3 regions of the Faecalicatena sp. genome follow, and region 1 is predicted to be linked to each of the others. Evidence: a T-box and tRNA genes for the amino acid it is inferred to sense, from the RefSeq annotation. Region 1 holds a T-box; the other regions hold tRNA genes.

Region 1 (3,138 bases):
TTGACAAATGTATTCCTTCACGCATAAGATAAACTTGTATGCAAAAGACTACAAAGATGAATGGGGGAACGCACATGAACCAAAACATGATAATAGGTATACTCATTCCCTTCGCGGGGACAACATTAGGCGCAGCAATGGTATTCTTTATGCGCAGGGAAATGAACGAAAAGCTTCAGAAGGCCCTTTTAGGCTTTGCATCAGGAGTCATGATCGCAGCATCCGTTTGGTCCCTTCTGATCCCTGCCATCGATATGGCTGAGGAAGGCGGAGGAATCGCATGGATCCCGGCGGCAGTTGGTTTCCTTTTAGGAATGGGATTTTTGCTGCTTTTAGATACTGTGACACCGCATATGCATCTGACCGGAGATGAGGAAGGGGTGAAATCCAACTTCAAGAAGACAACCATGCTCGTTCTCGCAGTAACACTGCACAATATTCCCGAAGGTATGGCTGTTGGCGTTACGTTCGCAGGCGTGGCGTCGGGAAATACGACAATGTCCCTGGCTGGAGCATTTGCTCTGTCCATTGGTATAGCTATTCAGAATTTCCCGGAGGGGGCGATCATATCCATGCCTCTGAGAGGGGAAGGCGTCTCAAAGACGAAAGCCTTCGTATACGGAACTCTTTCCGGCATTGTTGAGCCTATCGCCGCGGTAATCACTATACTGCTGACAGGCCTGGTGGTGCCGATCCTGCCGTATCTGCTCGCGTTTGCAGCCGGGGCGATGATCTACGTTGTTGTGGAAGAGCTTATCCCTGAGGCACAGGCAGAACCACATACCAACATCAGTACCATCGGAGTGGCTGTCGGATTTACGCTCATGATGATTCTGGACGTGGCATTAGGATAGGAAAGACGCGTCATACTGTTCATGCTGCCTGTTACCAAAATGCAGATGTGATGCATCTTCCCAGTTTTCCGGCGCCTTTTGCTCAATCTTAGAGAAAAGGTCTTGACTTATTTTAACATTCTTCTTATAATAAGTAAGAATATTGCAGAAACGTTGATGAGGAATAGTAAGAGCCTATCGTTTTCAGAGATCTGCCGGGCGGTGCGAGGCAGAAACGTAATCTCCCAACTCCCCTCGGAGTTCTTTTATTGAAAGGATAGTAGATAAAAGCGGGTCTTCCCGTTACAGAAGCAATGAGTGCATCTGGATGATCAGATGAATGAGAGTGGTACCACGGAAATCAAAGCCTTTTCGTCTCTTAATTGAGAAGAGAAGGCTTTTTTATGATATCAGGAAAATCTTCTGGAATGTCCTGATATCATAAGAACTCACCGGGGGATGCACACGCCGCAATAAGGGATATAACCGCTTTTGCGGCATCGCGGCGGCGCTAAACTGTGCAAGCCTCTCATGAGTGGGGGATTTGAAGTGGGCTTGCCCACTTCTTATGTTGGAAACCCGTCAGGATTTTCAATGAAATGTGTAAAAAATGGAAAGACAAAAGAGATCTAAACAGGAGGAATCGAAAAATGTCTAAGATTGTGTACAATCACAAGGCTGTTGAGAAAAAATGGCGTGAAAATTGGGCTCAGAACCCGGTAAATCCCAAGGTGGATGACAACGGCAATAAGAAAGAAAAATATTACTGCCTGGATATGTTTCCGTATCCGTCAGGCAACGGCCTTCATGTAGGACACTGGAGAGGTTATGTTATCTCCGACGTATGGAGCCGTTATAAATTACTCCAGGGATATTATATTGTACATCCGATGGGATGGGATGCTTTCGGTCTGCCGGCGGAAAACTATGCCATCAAAATGGGGGTTCATCCGGCTATCTCTACAGCAGAGAATGTGAAGAACATCAAGCGCCAGATCAATGAGATCGCAGCTTTATATGACTGGGATATGGAGGTCAATACTACAGATCCTGATTTCTACAAATGGACCCAGTGGATTTTTGTGAAAATGTTTAAGGAAGGGCTTGCTTACGAGAAGGAATTCCCGATCAACTGGTGCCCGTCCTGTAAGACAGGTCTGGCAAATGAAGAGGTTGTCAATGGAAAATGTGAGCGCTGCGGTACAGAGGTAACAAAGAAGAACCTGCGCCAGTGGATGCTTAAGATCACCAAGTATGCAGACCGCCTGTTAAATGACTTAGATAAACTGGACTGGCCGGAAAAGGTAAAGAAGATGCAGTCTGACTGGATCGGAAAATCTTACGGTGCAGAGGTGGATTTCCCGGTTGAAGGAAGAGAGGAAAAGATCACTGTATACACAACAAGGCCGGATACTCTGTATGGCGCAACATTTATGGTGCTCGCACCGGAGCATGAACTGGCTGCAAAGTTAGCCACACCTGAGACAAAAGAAGCAGTAGAGAAATACATTTACGATGCTTCTATGAAGTCCAATGTTGACCGTCTGCAGGATAAAGAGAAGACAGGAGTCTTCACAGGAAGCTATGCGATTAATCCGTTAAACGGCGCAAAGACACCGATCTGGCTTTCTGACTATGTACTGGCTGATTATGGTACAGGTGCGATCATGTGTGTACCTGCACATGATGACCGTGACTTTGAATTTGCTAAGAAATTCGATATTCCGATCATTCAGGTCATCGCGAAAGACGGAAAAGAGATCGAGGACATGACAGAGGCTTACACAGAGGCATCAGGAACCATGATCAATTCCGGGGATTGGAACGGCATGGAGTCCGCTGTCCTGAAGAAGGAAGCTCCTCATATTATAGAAGAAAAAGGTATCGGACACGCAACGGTCAATTACAAGCTGCGTGACTGGGTATTCTCCCGCCAGCGTTACTGGGGCGAGCCGATCCCGATCGTCCACTGCCCGGACTGCGGAGCCGTGCCTGTACCGGAGGAAGAGCTGCCGCTTCGTCTGCCGGAGGTAGAATCCTATGAGCCGACAGGAACAGGAGAGTCACCGCTTGCCGGAATCGACGAGTGGGTGAACTGCAAGTGTCCGGTCTGCGGAAAGCCGGCAAAACGTGAGACAAACACCATGCCTCAGTGGGCAGGATCTTCCTGGTATTTCCTGCGCTATGTAGACAGTCATAATGACAAAGAACTTGTTTCCAGAGAAAAAGCAGATGAGATGCTGCCGGTAGATATGTATATCGGCGGTGTAGAGCATGCAGTACTTCACCTTCTGTACTCCCGTTT
Region 2 (3,138 bases), on a different contig from region 1:
TCAAACTTAAAACCGAAACAGGAGATTCTCGGGGTGACCCCAAATGAGAGAACTTTGAGAAGAATGTCCATCTACTGGGGAGTAAGACCGCTGAAATCTCTGGAGTTTGATACCACAGAGGATATCTGCAACGGTGCGATTGAGCTTGCACTTGTGAAGCAGTATATCGAAGTGGGCGACGTGGTCGTGCTGACAGCAGGAATCCCTTCTCCAAGTGTGAAGAAAGAAAAGAGCGGCGTAAGCAATATGATGAGAATTGCCACGATCGAGTAGCCTTTGGACAAAAGCTGGTTTGATAGAACCGTGTTTTATAAACAGAATTACGTGAAGGGGAAAAGAGATGAAGAAACAACCATTTGTGACAAAAGAACAGATAGATGAGATCGTGAAGGAATTCCCAACCCCTTTCCATCTCTATGACGAGAAAGGAATACGGGAGAATGTAAAGGCACTGAAGGAGGCATTTTCCTGGAATCCCGGATATAAAGAGTACTTTGCGGTGAAGGCAACGCCGAATCCGTATTTGATTGATATTTTGAAAGAATATGACTGTGGATGTGACTGTTCTTCTTATACAGAGCTGATGCTGTCCGATGCAGTCGGGATCAGAGGGGAAGATATCATGTTTTCCTCCAACGATACACCGCCGGAAGAATATGTGCTGGCAGACCGGCTGGGTGCGATCATCAATCTTGATGATATTACCCATATTGATTTCCTGGAGGAAACGATCGGACACATCCCGGAAACGATCAGCTGCCGTTATAATCCAGGCGGACTGTTCAAGATCAGTAATGATATTATGGACAATCCGGGGGACTCCAAGTATGGAATGACCACACAGCAGATCGAAGAGGCGTTTCAGATTTTAAAGAGCAAAGGGGCAAAGGAATTCGGTATTCATGCCTTTTTAGCAAGCAATACGGTGACCAATGACTACTATCCGATGCTGGCAAAGGTGCTGTTTGAGCAGGCAGTACGCCTTCAGAAGGCGACAGGAGTGCATATCAAGTTCATCAATCTCTCAGGAGGGATCGGCATCCCTTATACACCGGACCAGGAGCCCAATGATATCCGGGTGATCGGAGACGGCGTGCGCAGAGTGTATGAAGAGGTGCTGGTGCCGGCAGGGATGGGCGATGTCGCTATCTATACCGAGCTTGGCCGTTATATGATGGCGCCGTATGGCTGTCTTGTGACAAAGGCGATCCATGAAAAGCATACTCATAAAGAGTATATCGGTGTGGATGCCTGCGCCGTAAATCTGATGCGTCCTGCTATGTATGGGGCTTATCATCATATTACGGTGATGGGAAAGGAAGACTGGCCGTGTGACCATCAGTATGATGTGACAGGCTCCCTGTGTGAGAATAATGATAAGTTTGCCATCGACAGAATGCTCCCTAAGATCGAGATGGGAGACTATCTTGTGATCCATGACACAGGCGCACATGGTTTCTCTATGGGATATAATTACAATGGAAAATTAAAGTCGGCAGAGGTACTGCTGAAAGAGGACGGTACAGCACAGCTGATCCGCCGTGCAGAGACCCCGGCAGATTATTTTGCAACCTTTGACTGCTTTGAGATTGGAAAAAAACTGCTTCAGAAATAAAAAAAGTATTGCAAAATACTACAGGATATGATAAGATAAATCTCGGCTTGAGGAACAGATAAACGTCTGGTTCAAAGGCCGATGAGCGGATGTGGCGGAATGGCAGACGCACAAGACTCAAAATCTTGCGGGGGTGACCTCGTGTGGGTTCAAGTCCCACCATCCGCAGTAATTGTACATAACCCGGGCGTTCACTTAAAGGTGGGGCGCCCGGGTTTGTGTTTTATTGGGATAAAACAGATTACATAGCCAGGGCATGGTCGGTTCATAACCGTTGAGGATTTCGGCATAGGATTTTTGGCGGATCCTGAAGTCTAAGGATTTGCAATAAGAGCAGGTTAAGGTGATAATATGCGAGAAAAAGTATCTAAAGCAATATGGTACATTTTATCTTTTACATGTTTCTTTATAGGTATTTACCTATTATTTTTTAAAGGAGCGATATTGGCATCCATGACAGTTGGGATAGGAATGGGGCTTTCCAGCCCATTTTTGTATGACTTGATTATGAAAAAGTATAGTATAGAGGAATCTGGATTTTACTGGTATATGTTACGAATGCTCTTAACTCTCACGGGCGCCTTTTTGGCACTACTTGTAGCCTTGCCTATTTATCAATTGGTAAATAGGAATGGGATTTTTCAAAAGGCAGAGATGGAAAATTACAAATCAATATTAAAAATAGTGATGTTTATTATATATTTGGCAGTACTATTTTTGAATAGAGAAGTTAAGCGGTTTCACAAGTATATTATATTTGGAATGTTTTATTTATTATGTGTTAATCTTACCTTTTTTTCAGATTCTATAAATTTGATGATTGTAAGAAGTATGAATAAACTACTATTCGATGGTTTAGGTATAAAAGAGTTTGAATTTATAATTGATGGGTTTTTAGTACCTATAAAAGAAGCCATACTCACTTATATTATCTTTGATACAGTTCTAGAAAAAAAGCAGGATCAAGAACAAAAGTTTAATAAACAGCGGCAGACTACATATGAGGTGAATGTTATAGATCACAAAGGGGAATTAGGAAAGGACTATTATATAACAATAAGATGATGTTGGGGTCAAAAGTCAGTTTGGTACAACAATTTTAACATAACAGAGGTGTTCTGCTATTTGCTGAATATAATAAGTGATGGAGCAGTAAGATGAGATTATTAAGTATAACAGCCCAGAAGCCGGACAGCACCGGGAGCGGAGTATATCTGACGGAGCTGGTGAAGGGCTTTCAAAGGTTAAATATTGAGCAGGCAGTAGTCGCTGGTATAAGCCGGGATGGTACGGTCTGTCTGCCAGAAGGAGTGCAGGTGTTTCCGGTCTGTTTTGAGACGGGTGACCTGCCTTTTCCGGTTGTGGGGATGTCAGATGAAATGCCGTATAAAAGTACGAGATATTCGGACATGACACAGCAGATGACAAGGCAGTTTAAGACGGCCTTTGCTAAACGGATACAGGAGGCAGTACGCGAATTTATGCCGGATATCATTCTGTGCCATCATCTGTATTTTCTTGCG
Region 3 (3,138 bases), on a different contig from region 1:
ATATTATATGGGAATCGATCTTGGCACATCGAGTGTGAAAGCTTTGCTCATGCGTGAGGACGGCATAGTGGTGGATACAGTTCAGGCTGGATATGATATTTTGAAGCCAGAACAGCAATATGCGGAACAGGATATGGAAATTCTTTGGGATGCGGCAAAGCAAACGATCCGAAGTCTCTTTGCTCAACATTCTAATTTAAAGGATGAGATCAGAGGCGTGGGATATTCCGGGCAGATGCACGGTCTTGTTATGATTGATAAGGAGGGGCGGCTTCTTCGAAATGCGATCATATGGGCGGATCAAAGGACAGGGGAGACGATCAGCCGGATTTATGCGAAGGTTCCGGAGGATGAGTACCGCAGCATTTCTTTGAACTCTTTAAGTACGGGATTTCTGGTCACCTCTTTAATGTGGGTGAAGGAGAATGAGCCGTCTCTTTATGAAAAGATCGACAAAGTAATGCTGCCCAAGGATTATCTGCGGTATCGAATGTGTGGTGAATTAGGAACTGATCTGTCGGATGCATCGGGAACCGCTGTTTTTGATACGGCGCGCAGGGATTGGGCCTGGGATTTGATCGAACGGCTTGATTTAGACAGAAAAATTTTTGTGCCATGCCATGAAGCACATGAAACTGCCGGAGTCAGCAGCCTTAAATGTGAAGAAGAGACGGGGCTCAAGGCTGGTACAAGCCTGGTCTATGGCGGGGGAGACAGTATGATGCAGGCAGTGGGGAATGGATTGATCGAGCCGGGGCTTCTATGCGCGAATATAGGAACAGCAAGCCAGCTTTCCTGCTGCGTTAAGCGGCCGATACATGACAGCCGGTACAGAACAAATACGTTCTGTCATTCCGTGCAGGATGCATGGATCTTAATGGGAGCAAATCTAAGTGGCGGGGTGGCTTTGAAGTGGCTGAAGGAAAATATTCTGGAGATGAGGTCTTTTGATGAGATGTCCAGGCTGGCAGAAACGGCTTTGGCCGGAAGCGGGGGGCTGTTATTTCTCCCCTATCTAAACGGCGAACGCACACCTTATCATGATCCTGAGGCAAAAGGGATCTATCATGGACTGACGTTAAAGCACACAAGGGCCGAACTGATCAGAAGTACGATGGAGGGGATCGTATTTGCTTTGAGGAATTCATTTGATATTTTTCAAGAAATGTCTGTTGGGTGCGACCGCATCATAGCAAGCGGAGGCGGTGCCCGTGGGCGGCTGTTTAGACAGATACAGGCAGATGTGTTTGGCGTGGAGATCTACACGAATCAAATAAAGGAGCAGGCCTGTGTCGGTGCTGCAGTTACGGCGGCGGTCGGAACAGGCGGGTATGGCTCCTATGAAGAGGCCTGTGAAAGAATCGTGAAAATGGAAGAGGAGATCGTGCAGCCGGATCTTGAAAGGCAGAAGATCTATAGGGAAAGATATGAGGCATATAAGGAACTGTATCCAAGGAATCGGGGATCGTTTGCGAGAACTTGACGAGTTTGAGGATAAGATCCTCATGTAATAAAAAAAGGCTGTAATCACAAGGATTACAGCCTTTATGCGGAAGAAGAGACTTGAACTCTCACAGGATTAACTCCCACTAGAACCTGAATCTAGCGCGTCTGCCATTCCGCCACTTCCGCTCGACAAGTGATATAATATCATATAGATCTGAGTTTGTAAACCCCTAAATTTAAATTTTTTAAATTTTTGTGGAATCAGGATGTACTCCTGCAGTGTTTCCGATTTCTTTTAGTACCTCCTTCCTCGTTTGAATCATCGGAAAATAGTCTTTTAGTGTTTTTGCCATAGACGGTTCCTCCTTTGTAATATGAGTGTGTTTGTGCAAAGCTGCTGTTCTAATTTACGGATTAAACTTCGACAGTGAAGTACCGAATAAAATAGAAATCTTGTGGCTGGATACGGCATGATCGCCTTCCACATAAGATAGTTTCACACTATCATAACTTAGAAGAAGAAACAATAAACACTCTATAAAATTTACATGCAGTAAATATTTTGTAGAATATTTCTGTATTGACATCTGGGAAATTTGTGATATACTTTGATAATCAAAGTATTTTAAAATAAAAATATTTGGAAATGAAATTAAACATGGAGAATAATTATGATAGGAAAGATATGTGGAACAGGTTCATACGTGCCGGCGCATTTTCTGGACAATAATGATCTGTCTAAGATGGTGGACACAAATGACGAATGGATACGTGAACGGACCGGGGTGATCAGGAGACATATTATAGAAGAAGAGACAACCGTCTCCATGTCCGTGGAGGCGGCAAGGCGTGCGCTGGAGAATGGCGGTGTTGCACCACAGGAAGTGGATCTGATCCTGGTTTCTACGTTTACCTCAGAAGTGCTGCTTCCATGTACGGCCTGTGAAGTACAAAAAGAGCTGGGGGCGGTCAATGCCACAGGGTTTGATCTGAATGCGGCATGTACGGGATTTTTATTCGCATATAATACGGCGCAGGCATATATTGCATCCGGGGTCTATCAGACCGTTCTGGTCATCGGTGCGGAGAGCTTATCCAATACGGTGAACTGGGAGGACCGGGGAACCTGTATTTTATTCGGAGACGGCGCAGGTGCGGCGGTACTAAGGGCGGAGGAAGGCAGGTTTTATCAGCCGGTCACACATTCCGATGGAAGCTTAGGCAGTGCACTTACATGTATGAGCAGGCATCGAAAGAACTGTCCGGCCAGGGAGGAAGATTTAGACTCCTATATGCACATGGATGGGCAGGCGGTTTTCAAATTTGCTGTCAGGAAGGTGCCGGAGGTGATCACAGAGGCCCTTGCCGGGACAGAGTTTACGCCCCGTGACATCGATTATTTTATCCTGCATCAGGCAAATAAACGGATCGTAGAAGCCGTTGCGAAGAGATTGAAAGAGGATATCAGCAAGTTCCCGATGAACCTGCAGGAATACGGGAATACATCCTCGGCAAGTATTCCGATCCTTTTAGATGAGATCAACCGAAAGGGAATGCTCAAAAGAGGAGATAGGCTTATGATGGCAGGGTTCGGGGCAGGATTGTCCTGGGGAGCCGTCTGCCTGGAATGGTAATACCCGGCTGTGCCGGATTACATACATCTACATAGAAGCGCAGGAAGAGCGCTCTATG

What was found. A T-box is a leader RNA that pairs with one kind of tRNA and senses whether it is charged. The one in region 1 lies ahead of leuS (leucine--tRNA ligase), so its partner is inferred to be a tRNA-Leu.
Region 2: it has a tRNA-Leu gene. The T-box ahead of leuS (leucine--tRNA ligase) is inferred to sense a tRNA for this amino acid. The anticodon was not compared.
Region 3: it has a tRNA-Leu gene. The T-box ahead of leuS (leucine--tRNA ligase) is inferred to sense a tRNA for this amino acid. The anticodon was not compared.

Annotation. Positions count from the first base shown of each region.
Region 1 is NZ_JBZUUL010000048.1:4,265-7,402, reverse strand. It holds gene AC4OGX_RS20340 (ZIP family metal transporter) at 75-854, shown strand; T-box leader at 999-1,216, shown strand; gene leuS (leucine--tRNA ligase) at 1,484-3,138, shown strand, end outside.
Region 2 is NZ_JBZUUL010000049.1:178,847-181,984, reverse strand. It holds gene pyk (pyruvate kinase) at 1-273, shown strand, start outside; gene AC4OGX_RS21495 (diaminopimelate decarboxylase) at 341-1,615, shown strand; tRNA gene AC4OGX_RS21490 (tRNA-Leu) at 1,701-1,783, shown strand; gene AC4OGX_RS21485 (hypothetical protein) at 1,967-2,680, shown strand; gene AC4OGX_RS21480 (glycosyltransferase family 4 protein) at 2,773-3,138, shown strand, end outside.
Region 3 is NZ_JBZUUL010000027.1:57,989-61,126, forward strand. It holds gene xylB (xylulokinase) at 1-1,483, shown strand, start outside; tRNA gene AC4OGX_RS13890 (tRNA-Leu) at 1,549-1,632, opposite strand; gene AC4OGX_RS13895 (beta-ketoacyl-ACP synthase III) at 2,118-3,080, shown strand.